3 regions of the Rhizobium sp. TAL182 genome follow, and region 3 is predicted to be linked to each of the others. Evidence: riboswitches for the same ligand, from Rfam matches in the RefSeq annotation. Region 3 holds a riboswitch; each other region holds the start of a gene.
What was found. A riboswitch is a leader RNA that binds a small molecule or an ion and turns the genes downstream of it on or off. The one in region 3 is predicted to bind thiamine pyrophosphate.
Positions count from the first base shown of each region.

Region 1 (6,574 bases), on a different replicon from region 3:
AGCTCCGGGAAGAAGTGAAGATTCTCTGGTCTTGATACGGGGGATCATTTTATCGCTGCCGAAAACGCCCGAGCTTATAAAACTTTTGAAGCAACTGAAATAGAGGTGCGCAGGTACCGCAGCCATTTTCGCCATGGCTGAATGCTGAACCGACAGGCTGGCAAGATTGAAAATTGCTCTTCTCTTGGAGGGAGTAGAACCTGAGACTCGCCATTCGACGTCTGGCTGTTGAACAGATCCGAACCGGCGTTCCCCCTCACAAGTGAACTACGCAATCGAAAAGTCGAATTTCCGGTGTAGTTGAGCATGTAACAATACCCTGCCCGGCAGCATCAAAGGTTTCCGCGCTGTCGGCAAGATCAACCCTTCATACCTCATTCGCGGGCCGCCACGGCGCGGTCGCGGCAAGCCACTGTCGCGTGCGGGCCTCGGGATCCGCGTTGCGGGTGATATCGGTGACCACAGCAGCACTATCGGCGCCTTTTTCCAGCACCAACTGCGCGCGTTCGGCGGTGATCCCGCCAATGGCGACGAGCGGTATCGCGCCGACGCGCCGCCGCCAGTCCGAAAGACGTTCAATGCCTTGCGGCGCCCATTTCATCTGTTTGAGAATCGTCGGCCAGACCGGTCCGAGTGCAACGTAATCCGGCTCGGCCGCCAGCGCCGTCTCCAGCTCCGATATGTCGTGCGTGGAAAGGCCGAGCTTCAGGCCGGCGCGGCGAATGGCAGCCAGATCGGCCGCGATCAGGTCTTCCTGCCCGAGATGAATGAAATCGCATCCCTCGTCGATCGCCAGCTTCCAGTAATCGTTGATGATCAATTGGCAGGCCGCTGCCGCGCAGGTGGCTTTCGCACGCCGGATCTCCTCGCGAAGCACGGAGTTCGGACAATCCTTGATGCGCAGCTGGACGAGTTTGACGCCGAGTGGCACGAGACGCTCGACCCATTCGGCGCTGTCGACGATGAGATAGAAGGGGTCTAGCCTCATGAGAAGACTGCCTTGCCGATGACGGGAGTGGATGGGACGGCCATGTCGCGCGGCTCCAACGGCACGGCGCCATGCGCAATGCGGCCGGCATCGATGGCAAGCGCGAAGGCCTCGGCCATGGCGGCGGGATCACCAGCGCCGGCAACGGCGGTGTTGAGAAGAACGGCATCATAGCCGTATTCCATGACAGCGGCGGCGTGAGACGGGCGGCCGATGCCGGCATCGACGATGAGCGGCACATCCGGAAAATGTGCTCGGAATGCCCGCAGCGCCATCGGGTTCACCGGTCCCATGGCGGAGCCGATCGGCGCGCACCACGGCATCAGAACGCGGCAGCCGGCATCCAGCAGTTTTTCGGCGACGACAAGATCGTCGGTCGTATAGGGGAAGACCTGAAAGCCTTCGCCCGACAGGATGCGAGCCGCCTCGACAAGTCCGAAGACATCGGGCTGCAGCGTATCCTGATGACCGATCACCTCAAGCTTGATCCAGTCGGTGCGGAAAACGTCGCGCGCCATCTTCGCTGTCAGCACCGCCTCCTGCACGCTGTGGCATCCGGCCGTATTCGGCAGCACGCGCACGCCAAGCTCGCGAATCAGCTCGAAGAAGGCGCCGCCCGCCTTGCCGCCGGCGGCCTCGCGCCGCAGCGAGACGGTGACGATCTCGGTTTTGGAGCGTCTCGCTGCCTCTGCAAGGACGGCGGGAGACGGATAGCGTGCGGTGCCAAGCAGCAGCCTTGAGCCGACTTCAACATCGTATAGTTTCAGCATCTTAGCCTCCTTGCATGGGTGAGAGAATTTCGATGCGGTCGCCTTCGCCGAGCCTGAAATCGGCGCGGTCCTCGCGGTGCACCAACTCGCCGTTGACCGCAGTTGCGATCCAGCCGCCTTCGTAGTCCAGAGTGAGAAGCAGGTCTGCCAGCGTCGCGGCGGCGACCTCCTGTTCCTCGCCATTGATGATGAAGGTCATGAGGGCCTCCTTTCCGGTTGTCCTTGGTCGGTGAGAAGACGCCGCGCCACCTCGCCGGCCATGGCCGGCGCAAGCAGAAAGCCGTGGCGGTAGAGGCCGTTGACATGGAGAGTGCGTCCCTCCTGTGTCACGCGCGGCAGATTGTCAGGATAAGCGGGCCGCACGCCTGCGCCGGTTTCCGTCACCCGTGCCTCGCCGAAGGCAGGATGCATCGCATAGGCGGCATTCAGCAACTCCATCAGCGAACGGGCGGTAATCGGGCCGCCATCGTCGCTTTCGATCATCGTCGCTCCGATCATGAAGCGGTTTTCGTCCCGCGGCACGATGTAGATCGGGTGGCGCGGATGCAGCAGGCGGACGGGGCGGGAGAGACTGAGCTCGCTTGTTTCGACGCAGAGCATCTCACCTCGAACGCCGCGCAATCCAGGCAGCCGGCCGATCTGTGCGGCACCGGTGCAGTCGACCACCCGGTCATGATCAACCTCCGCTTCGCCGACGACGCCCAACGTCAGTCGCATTCGGGCGTCCTCAAGTCCTGCGGCCAATGCCGCGAGCGCCTGCCGCGGATCGAGATGCGCTTCCTGCCGGAAGAACAGCGCCCTGCGGAAGCGGCCGGCGAGATCCGGTTCGAGGGCTGCGATTGCCGCCTCGTCCAGCCATTCCCATCCGCTTGTCCGGCGGGAAAAGCGCTCGAGTTCGCCGGTATCGCGCCCGCCCGCCACAACAAGCGTTCCCCGGCGATGGACATGGCCCGGCAGTGCCGCTTCCCACCAGTCCGCGGCAAGGCGACCGAGCGTCAGCACCGGCTCTTCTGCGCTTTCCCGCTCGCACCACGGCGCCAGCATGCCGCCGGCAAAGCCGGAGGCACCAGCGCCGACCTTGTCGGCCAGCTCCGCAAGAGTGACGCGGAAGCCGTGGCGATAGAGCTGCCAGGCCACGGTGAGGCCGGCAACGCCGGCCCCCTTGACGAGAACGCGCATGGTCATTCTCCGACGGGCGTTTTCGCGACCTCTGCGACCGGCATGTAGAGATCGCCGCCATCGCGGTACTTGGCCGCCATGGCTTCCAATCCCTCTTTCTGGGCTTCGGCGCGAATGTCGTGGGAAATTCGCATGGAGCAGAATTTCGGGCCGCACATCGAACAGAAATGCGCCACCTTGTGCGCCTCCTTCGGGAGGGTCTCGTCGTGGAAGGAACGCGCCGTATCCGGGTCGAGGGAGAGGTTGAACTGATCCTCCCAACGGAATTCGAAGCGCGCCCGCGACAGCGCGTCGTCGCGGATGCGGGCGGCCGGATGGCCCTTGGCAAGATCGGCGGCATGGGCGGCGATCTTGTAGGTGATGACGCCGGTCTTGACATCGCTGCGGTCGGGCAGCCCCAGATGCTCCTTCGGCGTGACGTAGCAGAGCATCGCCGTGCCGAACCAGCCGATCATCGCGGCGCCGATGCCGGAGGTGATGTGATCATAGCCCGGCGCGATGTCGGTCGTCAGTGGACCGAGCGTATAGAAGGGAGCCTCGCCGCAGACCTTGAGCTGCTTGTCCATATTCTCTTTGATCTTGTGCATCGGCACATGGCCGGGGCCTTCGATCATCACCTGGCAATCCCTGGCCCAGGCAATCTTCGTCAGTTCGCCGAGGGTTTCGAGCTCGGCAAATTGCGCTGCGTCATTGGCATCCGCGATCGACCCCGGCCGCAAACCGTCGCCGAGCGAGAAGGAGACGTCATAGGCACGGCAGATGTCGCAGATTTCCTCGAAATGCTCGTAGAGGAAACTCTCCTTGTGGTGATGCAAACACCACTTGGCCATGATCGAGCCGCCGCGTGAGACGATGCCGGTGACGCGATTGACAGTGAGCGGAATATAGGCCAGCCGCACGCCGGCATGGATGGTGAAATAGTCGACGCCCTGCTCGGCCTGCTCGATCAGCGTATCCCGATAGACTTCCCAGGTCAGATCTTCGGCAATGCCGTTGACCTTCTCGAGCGCCTGGTAAAGCGGCACGGTTCCAATCGGAACCGGCGAGTTGCGAATGATCCATTCGCGGATGTTGTGAATGTTGCGACCGGTGGAAAGGTCCATGACTGTGTCGGCGCCCCAGCGGATCGCCCAGACCATCTTTTCCACCTCTTCCGCCATCGACGAGGTGACGGCCGAATTGCCGATATTGGCGTTGATCTTCACTAGGAAATTCCGGCCGATGATCATCGGTTCGGATTCGGGGTGGTTGATATTGGCCGGGATGATCGCCCTGCCCTCGGCGACTTCCCGGCGCACGAATTCGGGCGTCACGAAATCCGGAACATGCGCGCCGAAGCTCGCGCCGTCGCGGGCGAGCGCCTCCTTCGCGGCCTGCCGGCCGAGGTTTTCGCGGATCGCGATAAATTCCATTTCCGGGGTGATAATGCCGGCACGCGCATAGGCGAGTTGGGTGACGGCGCGGCCGGCCTTTGCCTTTAGCGGCGTGTTGCGAATGGGAAATTCCGGCGTCAGCCGTTCGCCCGTGGCAAAACCATTGTCTTCAGGCTTCACCACCCGGCCTTCATAAGTTTCGACGTCGCCGCGCGCCCTGACCCAGGCCTCGCGCAAACGCGGCAGACCGGCGTCGATGGAAACCACATGGGCCGGATCGGTATAGGGGCCGGAGGAATCATAGACCGTGACCGGCGGCTCGCCGGAGGTCGGGTGAAGGCTGATTTCGCGCATCGGCACGCGCAGATCCGGATAGAGCGTTCCGGGTTTGACGATCTTGGTCGAGGCCGGAAGCGGGCCGGTGGTGACGACGGGAGTAAGCTGGGGTGCAACAATATTCATGGATGAGGCTCCAAGGTTTGACGTTTGGAGACCCAGTTCCAGTGTTGGAATGATGGAAAGACGCTTTGCGCGACAAAGCGAGATTCGCCCAACAGCCGCCGCGTCCGCACCGTCCCTACGCCAGTATGAACTGGATCAGGTTCAACGGGTCACTGCGCCACAACAGGCAAAGCCATATTGTTCAGCAGAATCTCAGCCCCTTGCCGGGACACCCCTGGTGAATGTTCGGCATCAAAGACCGGAGCGGCCTTCGTGTCAAGCCACGACCCGATGCGTTTCCATCGCCCAATCCCTAGCACGGGGGTTGCCGCCGTCGCAAAAAACGACGCCGTCAAGCTGGTCTGAGCAGCTTGCGGCCTAAATAGACGCGCACGGGTGTATCGAAGCGAGTGTACAAGAGATGCGCAACAGCTATGGCAGTCAGGAGTGCGAGGCCGGCGGTGATCGGCCGTGGGATCACCTCGCCGGTGGAGATTTGGAGCTGAGCGCCGAGTTGCATTATTGGCTGATGGACGATGTAGAGAGGATAAGATATCTGGCCAAGATATGCGGCGAATGGCCGTTTCTCATGGGAGGAAACCGCTACGGCCAGCACGAGCACGATCGGAAATATGATAGCGATGCAGACGAAGTCGAAGATGTCTCTGGCGACGGCAAAGGGGCAAAACAGAACCGCGATCAGGAGGAAAAGCGGGACCTGAGGCGGTACCGCCCTGATACGGTTGCTTATATCCCAGCGGAAGATCAGCACACCGGCAAGGAACGAAAAGCCGACCCTGACCAATCCCTCGAAGAACGTTCGCCAGCTGCCAAATCCGACCGGTCCGACGGTACCCTCGATCGAGACGACGGCGAAAAGCGCTGCGGCCAATAGGGCGAGAGCCGCTATCTCATGCCAAAGACGAATTCTCCGTCGGGCGACTGAGCCGTAGGCCACGCCTGCGACTATTTCAAAACAGATAGACCAGAGGGGGTTGTTGATCGCGAACGCCTCTTGTCCCACCAAAAGTCCGAGCGGCAAAAGAAGCAATGCGCCGAGTGCAAGAATCGAGACGTCAAGACCGGAAAGAATCGAGGCGTAGGTAAATTGCGCCGCGAGAACGCCTAAAGCGACACCGACCGCGATCATGGGATAAAGTCGTATTGTGCGTTTGAGGAGGAATGTCCTGTTTCGCAACATGCCCGACTTCAGCTTTGCGTCATATCCGTGTGCGAGAACGAAGCCACTGAGACAAAAGAAGAAATCCACCGCCAGATAGGCGTGAAAATGAAGGCCGAAGGCAAAAGCCTGGTTAGCATGTAGGAGAACCACTGACAGCGCCGCTATCCCCCGAAGCTCGTCCAGGAAGACAAAATGGTTCTTTACCTCGTTTTCCCAACTGGCCGGGCGCAAGGCGCCATTGGTATCAAGATCCGCGGTGCCACAGAATTCTGATCGGGTTAACTCGTCTGTGACAGCCAAGGGCTTTCACTCCCCTCATGTTTGCGTGCATTTTCCTGCCGGGAGTCAAAAACCGCTGCACATTCCGCGAAGATCGTCCGGCTCATTTTCTTCCGCAAGTTGCGACGATAGACATTCGGGTTGAAAATATTGCCACAGCGGAACCTAAAGTTTTATCGACAGGAAATTTGCCGCCGCGATACCGAAAGCAGCAATCATGAGCTTGCATTCGAAATACCTCATGCTGCGATTGCTGCCGTGCCTGCCCCGATCGAGCAGCATTGACTGTGGATGGGCCGGTTTCGCCGACCCATTTTACTCGCCAGGACGCCGCCGCCATGCTCTGAATGTTCGTGGCATA
Region 1 is NZ_CP021025.1:82,180-88,753, forward strand. Features, by position in the region: gene Tal182_RS22595 (FAD-binding and (Fe-S)-binding domain-containing protein) at 1-48, opposite strand, end outside; gene Tal182_RS22600 (thiamine phosphate synthase) at 368-988, opposite strand; gene Tal182_RS22605 (thiazole synthase) at 985-1,758, opposite strand; gene thiS (sulfur carrier protein ThiS) at 1,760-1,957, opposite strand; gene thiO (glycine oxidase ThiO) at 1,954-2,937, opposite strand; gene thiC (phosphomethylpyrimidine synthase ThiC) at 2,940-4,772, opposite strand; TPP riboswitch at 4,867-4,998, opposite strand; gene Tal182_RS22625 (acyltransferase) at 5,104-6,165, opposite strand.
Region 1: another riboswitch for thiamine pyrophosphate. It lies ahead of thiC (phosphomethylpyrimidine synthase ThiC); the one in region 3 lies ahead of Tal182_RS20895 (ABC transporter permease).

Region 2 (6,574 bases), on a different replicon from region 3:
CGATGGCGATCGCCGCCTCGACGGCGTCGTTGACGATGAGGTGGGCGCCGGTGCCGCCGAGCGCCTGTTTCAAGGCGCGGCCGGTCTCGATCATGCGTGCTATCCCCGCCTGTTTGTCGCGCAGCTGCACCATCGTCGCGCCGCCGGCAACGGCAAGGCGGGCGGTCTCGACCATGCCGATCCGGGCGCAGAGATCCGGATCGAGGACGAGGTAGAGCGAAAGGTCGAAAGCCTTCATGCGATCGATACCCTGGCTCTCGCATCCAGCGCTTCGCCGTCGAGCGCGGCCAGCGCATCGAGGAAGCGCCAGGCGAAGGAGCCGGGGCCGGCCGCCCCGAGCGCGGCATCTTCGCCGGCGACGGCAAAGGTTGCGAGCGCTGCGACGGTGGCGCCGAACAGATCCTCGGGCGCGGTGGCGGCGAAAGCTCCGACCAGGCAGGTGAGCGAGCAGCCGAGTGCGGTGACCTGCGGCATCAGCACTGATCCGCCCTTGATGCGCACCGCCCTCGCGCCATCGGTCACGAAATCGACGGCGCCGGTGACGGCGACGATTGCCTGCTGCCGCTCCGCGAGCCGACTGGCCGAATCCTCCGCCTGCTCGACCGGATCGCGGCTGTCGACGCCCTGGCCGCGGCTCTCCCCGCCGGCAAGCGCGATGATCTCGGAGGCATTGCCGCGGATGATCGTGGGCTTCAGCACCAGCAGATCGGCGACCGCTTGGCGGCGAAAGCCCGTCGCATAATGCGCCACCGGATCGAGCACCCAGGGTTTGCCGGCTGCGGCCGCGGCCTTCGCCGCCGCCTGCATGCCGTCGAGCCATTGGGTCGACAGCGTGCCGATGTTGACGGTCAGCGCGCTCGCGATGCCGGCGAATTCGCCGGCTTCCTCAGCCGCATGCACCATGGCGGGCGAAGCGCCGGATGCCAGCAGGACATTGGCCGCGATGTTCATGGCGACATAATTGGTGATGCAGTGGACGAGCGGCGGCTTTTCGCGCATCGCCTCCAGCATGGCTGAGGTGGTCTTGCTCTGCATAGCGCCCCTTTCAGGCGGGGCAGGCGCGGGGCGGCGTCTACGGCGATCCCCGAGCGACTCCCTCCGCCGGCATTATCCGGTTCAGGTTCGAAGGGTTCTTCTCAGCCCGTCTGTCGACGAACGCCCCTGTCTCTCATCGCGCTCTTTTTCGCAGAGAACCACGCGGCTGTCATCCCGAAAATGACGTTTCGCCTGCCTTCCGACAAAGCTGGTTGAAGGGATCACAGCGTTCCTCAACTTAAATCATGCAGATCCGTCGTAATCGCTGCCCCGATCGAAAACTCCGAAAACTGCACTGTCAATCCGCTGCGTTCCGGCGTGCAGGCGGTCGGCCCGACCTCGTATCTGTCGGCAATCGGGAGGGGCGCTAACCGCAGCAGCGGCCAGCGGCTGCCGTCGCTGGAGGCCTGAATGCGTAGCGCGCCGGCTGCGACGGTAACGCGGATGTGGAAATCCTCAAGTTCCTTGAAGGGCTGCGAAACGGACCAGTCGGACTTGCCGTCGGTGACGACGGTGCTGAGGAAGGCTTCGCCGTCGGTGAATTCGACGCCCGTCTTGACCCAGCGTTTTTCGTCGAGGCGCACCATCAGGCCGGCCTGGTCGTAGAGGGTGCGGAACTCGCCTTGCACGCGGATCTGGGCGGTGAAGCTATCGGCGGTGGGGAAGGCGAGGAAGTGGCCGCTGTCGCGGGTGAAGCCGTAATAGGTCTCCCGCCAGAAATCGGTCTTCTCGCCTGTCGTCAGCGTCAGACCGGTTGCGTCGGCGTGCCAGCTTGTCGGTTCGTTCAGCCATTTTCCGTTGTTGAAATCGATGTCCATTCCATCCTCGCTTTATTGAAGCCGCGGGCGCTGCCGATTCTTAGCGCCCCCATAATGCGCGAGCTTCGCGAAGGCGGCCAGCCGCACCCGCGGTTCGGCGGTGTTGGCCGTCGCGACCCTCGTCTCACGACATAATCCGTGGGCTTCCGCTTGACACGATTACTTCATCTCTTATTCTGTTACAAAAAGATGAATTACATAATTGTGGAACTTAACGGGAGCCCTCATATGAAAACGCTTGTCGCATTCCTGCTCGGCACCGCGCTCGTCGCTCTGCCTTCGACCCTGTTTGCCCAGGAAAAGGGCGGCGTCATCAATGTCGCGACGATCGGCGAGCCGCCGACGCTCGATCCGATGTCGTCGACGGCCGATCTCGTCGGCATCGTCACCCAGCATATTTTCGAAACGCTCTACACCTTCGACAAGAGCTGGAACGTCACGCCGCTTCTGGCCGAAAGCCTGCCCGAGATTAGCGCCGACGGCAAAACCTATACGATCAAGCTCCGGACCGGCATCAAGTTCCACGACAATAGCGATATGACCTCGGATGATGTCGTCGCCTCGCTGAACCGCTGGATGAAGATCGCCTCGCGCGGCAAGCAGGTGGCCGGATTCATCGACAAGATCGCTGCCGCCGATCCCGCGACCGTGACCATCACGCTGAAGCAACCCTATGCGCCGCTGACCTCGCTGCTCGCCTTCAACAATTCGGCGGCGATCATCATCCCGTCGGAAAAGCAGGACGAACCGATGAAGGAGTTCATCGGCACCGGCCCCTATATGCTGAAGGAGCGCAAGGCCGATCAATATATCCAGCTCGTTCGCTTCGACGGATACAAGTCGCGCGAAGGCGACAGCAATGGTTATGGCGGCGCCCGCCATCAATATCTCGACGAAATCCGCTTCGTGCCGGTGCCGGATCCGAACACCCGCGTCGAGGCCGCCGTTTCCGGCCAGTATGATTATGTCGATTCGATCCCGGTCGAATCCTACGACAAGCTGAAGGGCTCGACGGCCTCGCAGCCGGTCATGCTGAAGCCCTTCGGCTATCCTGTTTTCGTCTTCAACACGAAGGAAGGTGTCGCCGGGAATGTCGAGGTTCGCAAGGCGATCCGCCAGGCGCTCAGCATGGAAGACATGCTGGCCGCCGCTTTCGGCAGCAAGGATTTTTATGCACTCGACGGCGCCATCTACCCCAAGAGCTTTGCCTGGTCGACGGATGCCGGCGTCGAGGGCGCCTATAATGTCGCCGATCCGGAAGGGGCGGCGGCTGCCGCCAAGAAAGCGGGTTACAATGGCGAGCCGGTCCGCATCCTGACCAGCCGCCAATACGAGTTCCATTACAAGATGGCGCAGGTCGCCGCCGAATATCTGAAGCTTGCCGGCTTCACCGTCGATATGCAGGTGGTGGACTGGGCGACGCTGACGCAGCGCCGCACCGATCCGAAGCTCTGGGATATCTACATCACCCACAGCCCCTTCCTGCCGGAGCCGGCCTTGATCGGCTCGCTCTCGACCAGCTCGCCCGGCTGGTGGGACACGCCGGCCCGCAAGGCCGCCGTCGATGCCTTCACCGCTGAAGTCGATCCGAAGAAGCGGGTGGCGCTCTGGGCCAATGTCCAGAAGGCCATTTATACGGACGCGCCCTTCATGAAGATCGGCGATTTCAACGCCGTCTCGGCGAAATCGGTCAAGCTCGACGGCGTCGACCCGGCCCCGTGGCCGTATTTCTGGAATGCTTCGATCAAGAAGTAACCATCACCGCCGGCGCCGGCCCTTTGCGGCCGGCGCCGGTCTTCCTTTCTGCCGTATCCGCAAAGGCTTGAAGGCCAGCATTCATGATCCGCTACATCCTCCAGCGCCTGTTAGGCATGGTCGTCGTGATGTTCCTCGTCGTCACGATCGTCTTCGTCATCGTGCGCGTGACGCCGGGAGACCCGGCCGCCGTCATGCTCGGGCCGGATGCGACGCCGCAGGATATTGCCGATCTCAGAAGCAGGCTCGGGCTCGATCAGTCGCTCGGCCTGCAATATGTCTATTATATCTGCCAGCTGCTGCGGGGCGATCTCGGCCAGTCGATCTTCCTCAACATGCCTGTGACGTCGGCGCTCTTCGACCGCGCCGAGCCGACCTTCTTCCTGACGCTGTTTTCGCTTGCCATCGCTAGCGTCATCGCGCTGCCGATCGGCATCTACGCCGCCTATCGGCGCGGCTCCTTCGTCGACCAGGCGGCAACGACGCTCGCCATGTTTGCCGCCAGCATTCCAAGCTTCTGGCTCGGTCTGATCCTGATGCAGTTCTTCGCCGTCAGGCTCAACCTCTTCCCGGTGTCCGGTTATGCCGGGCCGGGTTCGACCTTCGCCGACCGGATGTATCATCTGACGCTGCCGGCCTTTGCGCTCGGCATCGTCTCCTCGGCGCTGATCCTGCGTTTCACTCGCGCCTCGATGCTCGACGTGCTCGGCGATGATTATATCCGCACGGCCCGCGCCAAGGGGCTGGTCGAGCGCAAGGTCATCCTCAAGCACGCGTTGAAGAATGCGCTGATCCCGATCCTGACGGTGCTCGGCCTGACGGCGGCGGTGCTGATATCGGGCGCTGTCGTCACCGAGACGGTCTTCGGCCTGCCGGGCGTCGGCAATCTCGTCGTCTCGGCGGTGCTACGGCGCGACTATCCCGTCATCCAAGGGGCGTTGCTCGTCATCGCCGCCCTCTATGTGTTGATCAATTTTGCGATCGACATGCTCTACCTGCTGGTCGATCCGAGGGTGCGCTACTGATGGCCGATATCGCAATCAAACCCGCCGAGGCCGAAGGCAGTAAATTCGTCCGCCGCCTGATGAAGCGCAGGACAGTGGCCTTCGGCCTGCTGATCATGACGGTCTTCGTGCTGCTGGCGGTCTTCGCGCCTGTGGTCGCGCCCTATTCGCCGTCGAAGCTTTCGATCGTCAATCGGCTGAAGCCGCCGAGCGGCACGTTCTTCTTCGGCACCGACGAGTTCGGCCGCGACGTCTTCTCGCGCACGATTTTCGCCGGCCGCCTGTCGCTGCTGGTCGGTGCCGCGGTCGTCGCCCTGTCGGCCGCTATCGGCGTCACGCTTGGCCTGCTCGCCGGCTTCTTCCAGAAGCTCGATACGCCGATCGCCCGGCTGATTGATGCGATGATGGCCTTTCCCGATATTCTGCTGGCGATCGCCCTCGTCGCCGCTCTCGGCCCGTCGCTGACGACCGTCATCATCGCGCTGTCGATCGTCTATGCGCCGCGTCTTGCCCGTATCGTCCGCGCCTCGACTCTTGTCATTCGCGAGCTGCCCTATGTCGAGGCGGCGAGGGCGCTCGGCATTTCCACTTTCCACATCATGACGCGGCACGTGCTGCGCAATCTGCTGTCGCCGATCCTGGTGCAGGCCACCTTCCTCTTTGCCAGTGCGATGCTTGCCGAAGCCGGTCTCTCTTTCCTCGGCCTCGGCGTCAGCCCGGAAATCCCGACCTGGGGAACGATGATCGCCGCCGGCCGGCAATATATCGGCCAGGCCGACTGGATGACGCTTTTCCCCGGCGTGGCGATCGTCCTCTCGGTGCTGTCGCTGCAGATGGTCGGCGATGGCCTGAGGGACATGCTCGACCCGAGACTGCGCAAGGACCTTTAATCCGTCGACCAGCGGCCGGCCAATCCAAATCCGCCAATCGAAAATTCGCATGACAGGAGTTCGCGTGAATCAGTTTCCAACCGCCGCCGGCAAGGTCGAGAATTCGCCTTACCAACGGTTAGCCGCCCTCGGCATTACGCTGCCGCCGCCACCGCCGCCGATCGCCAACTTCGTCACCCATGTGGTGGAAGGCAACATGCTCTATCTTTCCGGCCAGGGGCCGCGCGAGTCCGATGGCTTCCTGCATGCCGGCAAGGTCGGCGGCGGCGTCAATGTCGGGGATGCCTACCGGCACGCGCGGCTGACCGGCATCAACCTGCTTGCCGTCATGCATGATGCGCTCGGCGATCTCTCCCGCGTCAAGCGAGTGGTCAAGCTGCTCGGCATGGTCAATGCCGTGCCTGAGTTCGAGGATCATCCGAGCGTCATCAACGGCTGCTCGGATCTGTTGATCGCCGTCTTCGGCGCGGCTGGCGAACATGCCCGCTCGGCTGTCGGCTTCGGCTCACTGCCCGGCAACATCACCGTCGAGATCGAGGCAATCGTCGCCTTGCATGGCTGACGAGATGTTTTCATCTTTGGAGTGGTCTTCGGATGAGCTTTTTCTATTTTAACCCGCGGCCATTCTCCGGCGGCTCGACACTGCCGGATGATCGCACCATGTTCTGCCCTTCGCCCCAGACTTCCGGAGATCTTCATGCCCAATGATATCAGACCGTCGCTCGGCCTTCGCCCCGTCATCAACGTGTCCGGCACGATGACCAGCCTCGGCGCATCGATCGTCGTGCCGGAGGCGATCGAGGCGATGGCATCGATCCTGCCGCACTTCGTTGAAATCAACGACCTGCAGCGCAAGGCGAGCAGCGTCATCGCCCGGCTGACCGGTGGCGAGGCGGGTTTCGTCACCGCCTCCTGCTCGGCCGGCATTTCGCTCGCCGTCGCCGGAGCAATCACCGGCGATAACCTGCTTGCGATCGAGAAACTGCCGTATGCCGTGTCCGAGAAGAACGAAGTGCTGGTGCAGATGGGCCATGTCGTGAGCTACGGTGCGCCCGTCGACCAGGCGATCAGA
Region 2 is NZ_CP021028.1:378,959-385,532, forward strand. Features, by position in the region: gene thiE (thiamine phosphate synthase) at 1-238, opposite strand, end outside; gene thiM (hydroxyethylthiazole kinase) at 235-1,035, opposite strand; TPP riboswitch at 1,077-1,173, opposite strand; gene Tal182_RS28450 (DUF1349 domain-containing protein) at 1,269-1,853, opposite strand; gene Tal182_RS28455 (ABC transporter substrate-binding protein) at 2,082-3,608, shown strand; gene Tal182_RS28460 (ABC transporter permease) at 3,692-4,633, shown strand; gene Tal182_RS28465 (ABC transporter permease) at 4,633-5,502, shown strand; gene Tal182_RS28470 (RidA family protein) at 5,552-6,064, shown strand; gene Tal182_RS28475 (aminotransferase class V-fold PLP-dependent enzyme) at 6,200-6,574, shown strand, end outside.
Region 2: another riboswitch for thiamine pyrophosphate. It lies ahead of thiM (hydroxyethylthiazole kinase); the one in region 3 lies ahead of Tal182_RS20895 (ABC transporter permease).

Region 3 (6,574 bases):
CGAGCGCAAAGAGCCTCAGGATCACCAGATGGGCAAGAAGGACGACGGCACCGACGCCGAGCCAGGCGGCGCGGGCGAAGAACGGACGTCGCCGCAGCAGCGGCAAGCGAAACAGCAGGAAAAAGCCGACCGGCAGGAGCACATAGCTGGTCACCTCGAAGGGAATGGACCAGAGCGGCCCATCGGCTTCGACGGGAAAAAACGTGCGCCAATGCCACTGGCTCATGAACAGTAGTCCCGAGACGTAGCGGACGACGAGTTCCGGCGTCGGCGGCAGGGCAAGCAGCGTCAGGCTGAGGACGAAGCTGACGCTGGCGGCGAACCAGAAGCCCGGAGCGATGCGTGCCAACCTGCGGATGGCGTAGTGCCCAAGGTTCGGCATGGCGCCGCCGGCGTCGAGAGCGTGCCAGAAGGGGCGGGCAAGCAGAAAGCCGCTAAGCACGAAAAAGATGGCGACCCCGAAATTGCCGAAGCGGAGGACGTTTGCCGTCGCCGCCATTTCATCCGGAACTCTGCGCATATCCAGCCGGAGCGCGAGATGATGCGCGAGCACCAACAAGCAGGCCATCGCGCGCAGAAAGTCTGCTCCGACGAGTCTGTCCTGTGCTCGCATGTCGTTCCCCGCCCTGCCCGATTCGGCTTAAACCGCCCCAGGCTCAAAGCATTGCCGCGGAAAGCCGCTTCGGCAAGGCCCGGGCCGGATCAGCCGAGGAACTCGTTGGTGTAATAGGTGGAAAAGTCCGGCTTCTCTTTGAGCGCGACGCCATTCGCATCCACCAGGATCTCGTTCTCGATCAGGAAGCCGCCGATGGCATCGGCCTTTGCCGGGTCAAGCGTGCCGATCACGCCGGCCTCGGATCTCAGGAAATGGCCTTCGATCAACGCTTTCTGAGATGCTTTTACCAGTTCCGCGTTCATCAGCGCGCCGTTACTTCCTGATATCAGCAGGTCGCAGGCTTCGTCGGGATGGTCGATGGAGTAGACATAGCCTTGACGTGTGGCCTGGATGAAGGCGCGCGCGTGTTCTCGACTGGCCGAGAGATAGGCGTCGCTGGAAACGATGACCGTCGTCTGCTCGTCGGGAATGCCGTAATCGGAATAATGGAAGCGGCTGATCTTCCGATTCTCCAGCTCGGCGGCGATGCCCTCCCAGGTGTAGATCTCCAGCGTGAAGTCAATCGAGCCATTGTCCAGTGCCTCATAGGCGGAGGTGCCGAGGGTGACGGTCTTGACGTCGCCTTTGCCGCCGTCATTGCGGATCATCGCCGAGACCAGCGCGCTCTCCCAGGTGCCGCCGAAGCCGCCATAGGTCTTGCCGTCGAGATCTCTAGGGCTCTTGATGTCGTCGCGTCCGCCCTTGAAAATCAGGCGCGCGGTTTCCGTCTGGACGATGCCATAGACCATCTTCACGTCACCGCCGCCAGCCCGCTGCGTTAGGGCCTCGATCTCGCTGCTGATGCCGAAATCGGCGACCCCGTTCGACACCAGCGTGCCGGCGCTGGTGTCGGTAAAGGGTAGAATTTCGACATCGAGGCCGGCGGCCGCATAGAAGCCTTTCGCCTTGGCGACATAGATGCCGATATGGTTGGTGTTGGGCGTCCAGTCGAGCGCGATGCGAACCTTTGCGGGCGCCGGTTGGGCGAAGGCGGCGCGGCCGGCGAGGCTTGTTGCGATGGTGGCAAGGATCGTCTGGCGACGGGTGAGAAGCGGCATGGTGACCTCCTCAGGTCTTGAGAGCATGATGCCGAAAAGTGTGAGCGTTTTCGGACGACATCATGCCCTAACTCTTTAAATTGGAACAGGATTCAGATTTCAGGCCGACCGGCCTAAAATCATCCTGTTCCAGCGGATGAAGCAGGGTTTGCAGGATTTCAGTCTCGATTGCCTGAGCTGCGGGTGAACCGAGATCGGCGATGCTTCTCGGGCTGGGCAGGGGGACACGGAATTCGCGGATGATGCGGGCCGGGCGGGCAGACAGCACGTAGATCCGATCGGAGAGGAAAACGGCCTCGCGGACATCGTGCGTGATTAGCAGCGCCGTCCAGCGATGTTCGGTCCACATGCCCTGCAGCCACTCCTGGATCTGTGTGCGGGTCAGCGCATCGAGCGCGCCGAAGGGCTCGTCGAGCAGCAGCATGTCCTGCTTCTGGATGACGGTGCGCAGCAGTGCCGCACGCTGGCGCATGCCGCCGGAAAGAGAAGAGGGGTAGTGATGCTCGAAGCCGGCAAGGCCGAACCGCTCGAAGAGGGGCGCGACAGCGGCGCGGGCCGCCCGACGAGTCATGCCTTTCACTTCAAGGCCGAGCGCGGCATTATCGATGATTCGGCGCCACGGCATCAGCGCATCGCGTTGCGGCATGAAGGCAAAGGAATGCGGCGTCTGTTCCAGCGCTGCACCGTTGAAAAGCATGGCGCCGGAATCAGGCCGCAGCGCCTGTGTCAGCAGTCTCAGCACAGTCGATTTTCCGGAGCCGGATGGGCCGACGATCGAAACGAACTCGCCGTTTGCGACGGTGAGTGAAATGTCGCTCAGAACCTTCATGCCGTCGAAGGATTTCGAGATGTTGCGCAGCTCAAGCATCTGACCGGTCATCGGCGCCGCTCCTGGGATGGCTGCCAGGGCATGACGAAACGCTGGATAACCAGCGTCAGCGCGAAGAGGCAGAGCGTCAAGAGAGCGCTGATGATCACGGCGGCGAGCACGAGATCGGGACGGAAATTGTTCTTGGCGTTGAGGATATAGATGCCGAGGCCGCTTGCAGCGCCGGCATATTCGGCAAAGATCGCGCCGACGACGGCATAGGTGATCGAGATCCTGAGACCCGCGAAGAAAAAGGGCAAAGAGGAGGGAAGGCGCGCCAGGCGGAAAATGCGCCAGCGGCTCGCCTTCATCGAGTTCAGCAATTCGGCAATATCGCGGTCGGTTGCCTCATAACCCTGAAGCAGGGCAACGAGCAGCGGGAAAAAGGTGACGAGGGCCACCAGCAATATCTTCGGCAAAAGGCCGAAACCGAACCAGAGAACGACGAGGGGTGCAATCGCCACCAGCGGCAAAGTCTGACTGGCAATGAAGATCGGCAGCAGTGCCCGGCGCATGAAGGGCATGAAATCCATCAGGATCGAAGAGGCGAAGGCGAAGGCGAGCGACAGAGCGAAACCGCCGAGTGTGGCGCCGAGCGTCGGCCAGGTGTTTGATATCAGCCCCTCTCGGTTCAGCCAGCCCTGGACAAGGATACGCGAAGGCGCCGGCAGAATGGACGGTTTGATGCCGGAAAGATCGACATAGAGTTCCCATGCCGCCAGAAAGGCAAAGCCTGCGAGCAAGGCGGGCATTGCCCGGTACACGGCGAGACAGAGCGTCGCAAGACGCGAATCCGATGGGCGTGGCGATGTCATCGGCGCTCGATTTCAGGCTTTCGTCGGGCCGTTGGCGCAAACCTGTCGAGGGCATCGGTCTCGATGCGCAGCCTGCCGCAATTCGGGGCGATTGCCTTGACGGCATCGATAGGGATGCCGGCGGAATGGCCGGACGTCGGGTAGAGTGACACTTGCGCGCCGGAATGCATTTGGACCTCGCTCCGCTGGCATTACCCAGATCAGCTTAGAAGGGTCCGGAAGCTTGCGCCTCGCATCTCAGCCCCGGCGACACGGAGCTCCCCTGTTATTTCGGCGAAAACTATCATCGGGGTTTTCTTGCCGCAACCGCAAAATTGCAAAGCAGTCCGGCCGGTCGGGATGGGGCGCAAAAGAAAAAACACCCGGACAGAGGTCCTGTCCGGGTGTTTCCGAGGTTCCGTACCTGCCGGGAACGGAACCCGAGCGCTCGCCTCTCGGGGGCTATATCGGCTGGAGCGATCGATACGGGGGCGGACGAGCGCCGATGCCCTCGTTCCAGCTTTTATCGACCGGATGATCTCACTGCCGCTCCTTCCTGCGCCTCGCGCTTTACGGGCGGGGGAGCAGGGGTTATAAAACCTCAACTAATATTGAGGTCAATAGGCGATGAATAGGATTTCTGCAACGCCGCTCGGCAGGCTTCTGACGGTCGGTGAAGTGGCGCAACGCAGCGGTCTTGCCGTCTCGGCGCTGCATTTCTATGAGGTCAAGGGGCTGATCTCGAGTATCCGCACGCGCGGCAACCAGCGGCGCTACGGACGCGATGTGCTTCGCCGGCTCGGCATCATCAAGGTGGCGCAACGTGTCGGCATTCCGCTTTCGGAAATCCAGACGGCATTTGCCTCCCTGCCGCAGGGACGCACGCCGACGGTTGCCGACTGGCAGACGCTGTCGGCGCGCTGGAAGGATGAGCTCGACACGCGAATCAGACAGCTGAGCCTGCTGCGAGACCGTCTGACCGGCTGCATCGGCTGCGGCTGCCTGTCGATCGAAAGCTGTCCGTTGCGCAATCCCTTCGATCGGCTCGGCGAGGAAGGGCCGGGCCCGCGGCTGCTGGAGAGCGAAAACGAAGTGTGAGCTTTCGAGGAAGAGCGCTAGCCTCTCGCGGAAAGATGATGCCGCCTTTCTTTCGGCCGGCGCGCTCATATGTTAAGGGCGAATGGCGCAACAGGCGGCTTTGTCCGCGAGGAGGACGGCTTCGTGTTCCATCCGAGACTATTCGAGAATCGCAATGTCATCGTGACCGGCGCCGGGCGGGGCATCGGCCTCGAAGTGGCCCGGCAGTTCCTGGACTGCCGCGCGAAGGTGATCGTCCATACCGGACGCAAACCGGGGCGCGAGCTGCCGGATTTTCTGCTGACGGCTGAATCCGAAAGACGGGCGCTGCTGCTGCACGCCGATTTCACCGCCGCTGGCGGCGCTGCGCAATTTGCCGAAAATGCGCTTGCCTTTTTCGACAAGGTGCATGTGCTCGTCAATAACGCCGGCACCATGCTCGGCCGTTTTCCGGCTGCCACACTGACCGACGCAGATTATGAGGCGATCGTGCGTTTGAACCAGACGTCGGTGGTGGCGCTGACGCGTGCGCTGCTGCCGGCATTAAAGGCGGCGGAAGGCGCTGCCATCGTCAACACCGTTTCAATTTCCGCGCTGACCGGCGGCAGTCCCGGTTCTTCGATCTATTCCGCTTCGAAAGCTTTCGTTTCCACCTATTCCAAGGCGCTTGCCCGCGAGCTCGCGCCGGATAGCATCCGCGTCAATTGTGTCTCGCCCGGAACGATCGAGACGGATTTCCATGAGCGCTATTCCTCCCGCGAAAAGCTGGAGCAGACGAGAAAGTCTATTCCCTTGCAGCGGCTGGGCACGGCGGAGGACTGCGCTCCGGCCTATCTGTTCCTGGCGGCACCCTCCCTCTCCGGATACATTACCGGCCAGGTCATCGAGATCAATGGCGGCCAGCTTATCTGCTGATTTGGTTAGACCTTTTTTGACATTTCATCACTTTTGGCAAATTCGCGTGTGCGAATATGCTATTGTGCTGATCTGCCTTTTCGCTTCCCTTCCGAGATGTCGAATGCCATTGCCCAAGCCCGAGCCGGGAATGTCCGGTCAGGAACTGCACAAACTCGCTGGAAACGCTCGTGAGGCGAGCGATCTGCTGAAGGCACTGGCGCACCAGACCCGACTTCTGATTCTTTGCATACTCGCGAGTGAGGAGCGGACGGTCGGTGAAATCGAAAACATCCTCGGCATTCAGCAGGCAATGGTCTCGCAGCAGCTCGCACGTTTAAGGCTTGAAGGCCTCGTCAATACGCGCCGTCAGGGTAGGCTGGTCTATTACCGTATCGGCAATACAAGCGTGCTTGCCTTCCTTGAATCGTTGTTCGATCTTTTTCCGGCTGCTGAAAACAATTAGTACCGCCCTTGCGGAGCACGGTTGCTGCGTCGAAGATAGGCTGATCCGGATGATTTCGCGCCGGATCGGGAGACCGGATGATCGACAAGCTGGAATTTTTCATCGCCCTTGCCAACGAAAAGCATTTCGGCCGCGCCGCGGAGGAGTGCGGGATTTCCCAGCCGACACTTTCGGCCGCCATCCGGCAGCTTGAAGACCAGCTTGGCGTCATGCTGGTGCAGCGCGGCTCGCGGTTTCAGGGGCTGACGCCGGAGGGGCAGCGGGTGCTTGAATGGGCGCGGCGCATCGTCGGCGATGCTCGCACCATGCGGGAAGAGATGCGCGCCGCCCGCCGCGGTCTTTCCGGCCACATCCGCCTCGCTGCCATTCCGACCGCGCTCGCCATGCTTTCGCGCATCACCACGCCCTTTCAGGAACGACATCCGGGAGTGACCTTCTCGATCGTCTCGCGGAACTCGCTGCAGGTGCTGAGCATGCTCGAAAATCTCGAGATCGATGCCGGTATCACCTATCTTGAAAATGAGCCGCTCGGACGTGTCACCAGTGTTCCCCTCTACGCCGAGCGCTATCACCTGATCACGGCTGCGGGCAGCCCGCTGTCCGATCGCGACAACGTGACCTGGAAGGAGGTCGGCGATCTTCGGCTTTGTCTATTGACCGCCGACATGCAGAACCGACGCATCATCAACCGGCACCTGACGGAAGCGGGCGCGACCGTACATCCAACTCTCGAATCCAACTCGATGATCGTGCTGTTCTCGC
Region 3 is NZ_CP021024.1:4,199,418-4,205,991, reverse strand. Features, by position in the region: partial or broken gene Tal182_RS20910 (acyltransferase) at 1-613, opposite strand, end outside; gene Tal182_RS20905 (ABC transporter substrate-binding protein) at 703-1,713, opposite strand; gene Tal182_RS20900 (ABC transporter ATP-binding protein) at 1,781-2,593, opposite strand; gene Tal182_RS20895 (ABC transporter permease) at 2,590-3,396, opposite strand; TPP riboswitch at 3,557-3,670, opposite strand; gene soxR (redox-sensitive transcriptional activator SoxR) at 4,003-4,473, shown strand; gene Tal182_RS20885 (SDR family oxidoreductase) at 4,597-5,367, shown strand; gene Tal182_RS20880 (metalloregulator ArsR/SmtB family transcription factor) at 5,471-5,812, shown strand; gene Tal182_RS20875 (LysR family transcriptional regulator) at 5,890-6,574, shown strand, end outside.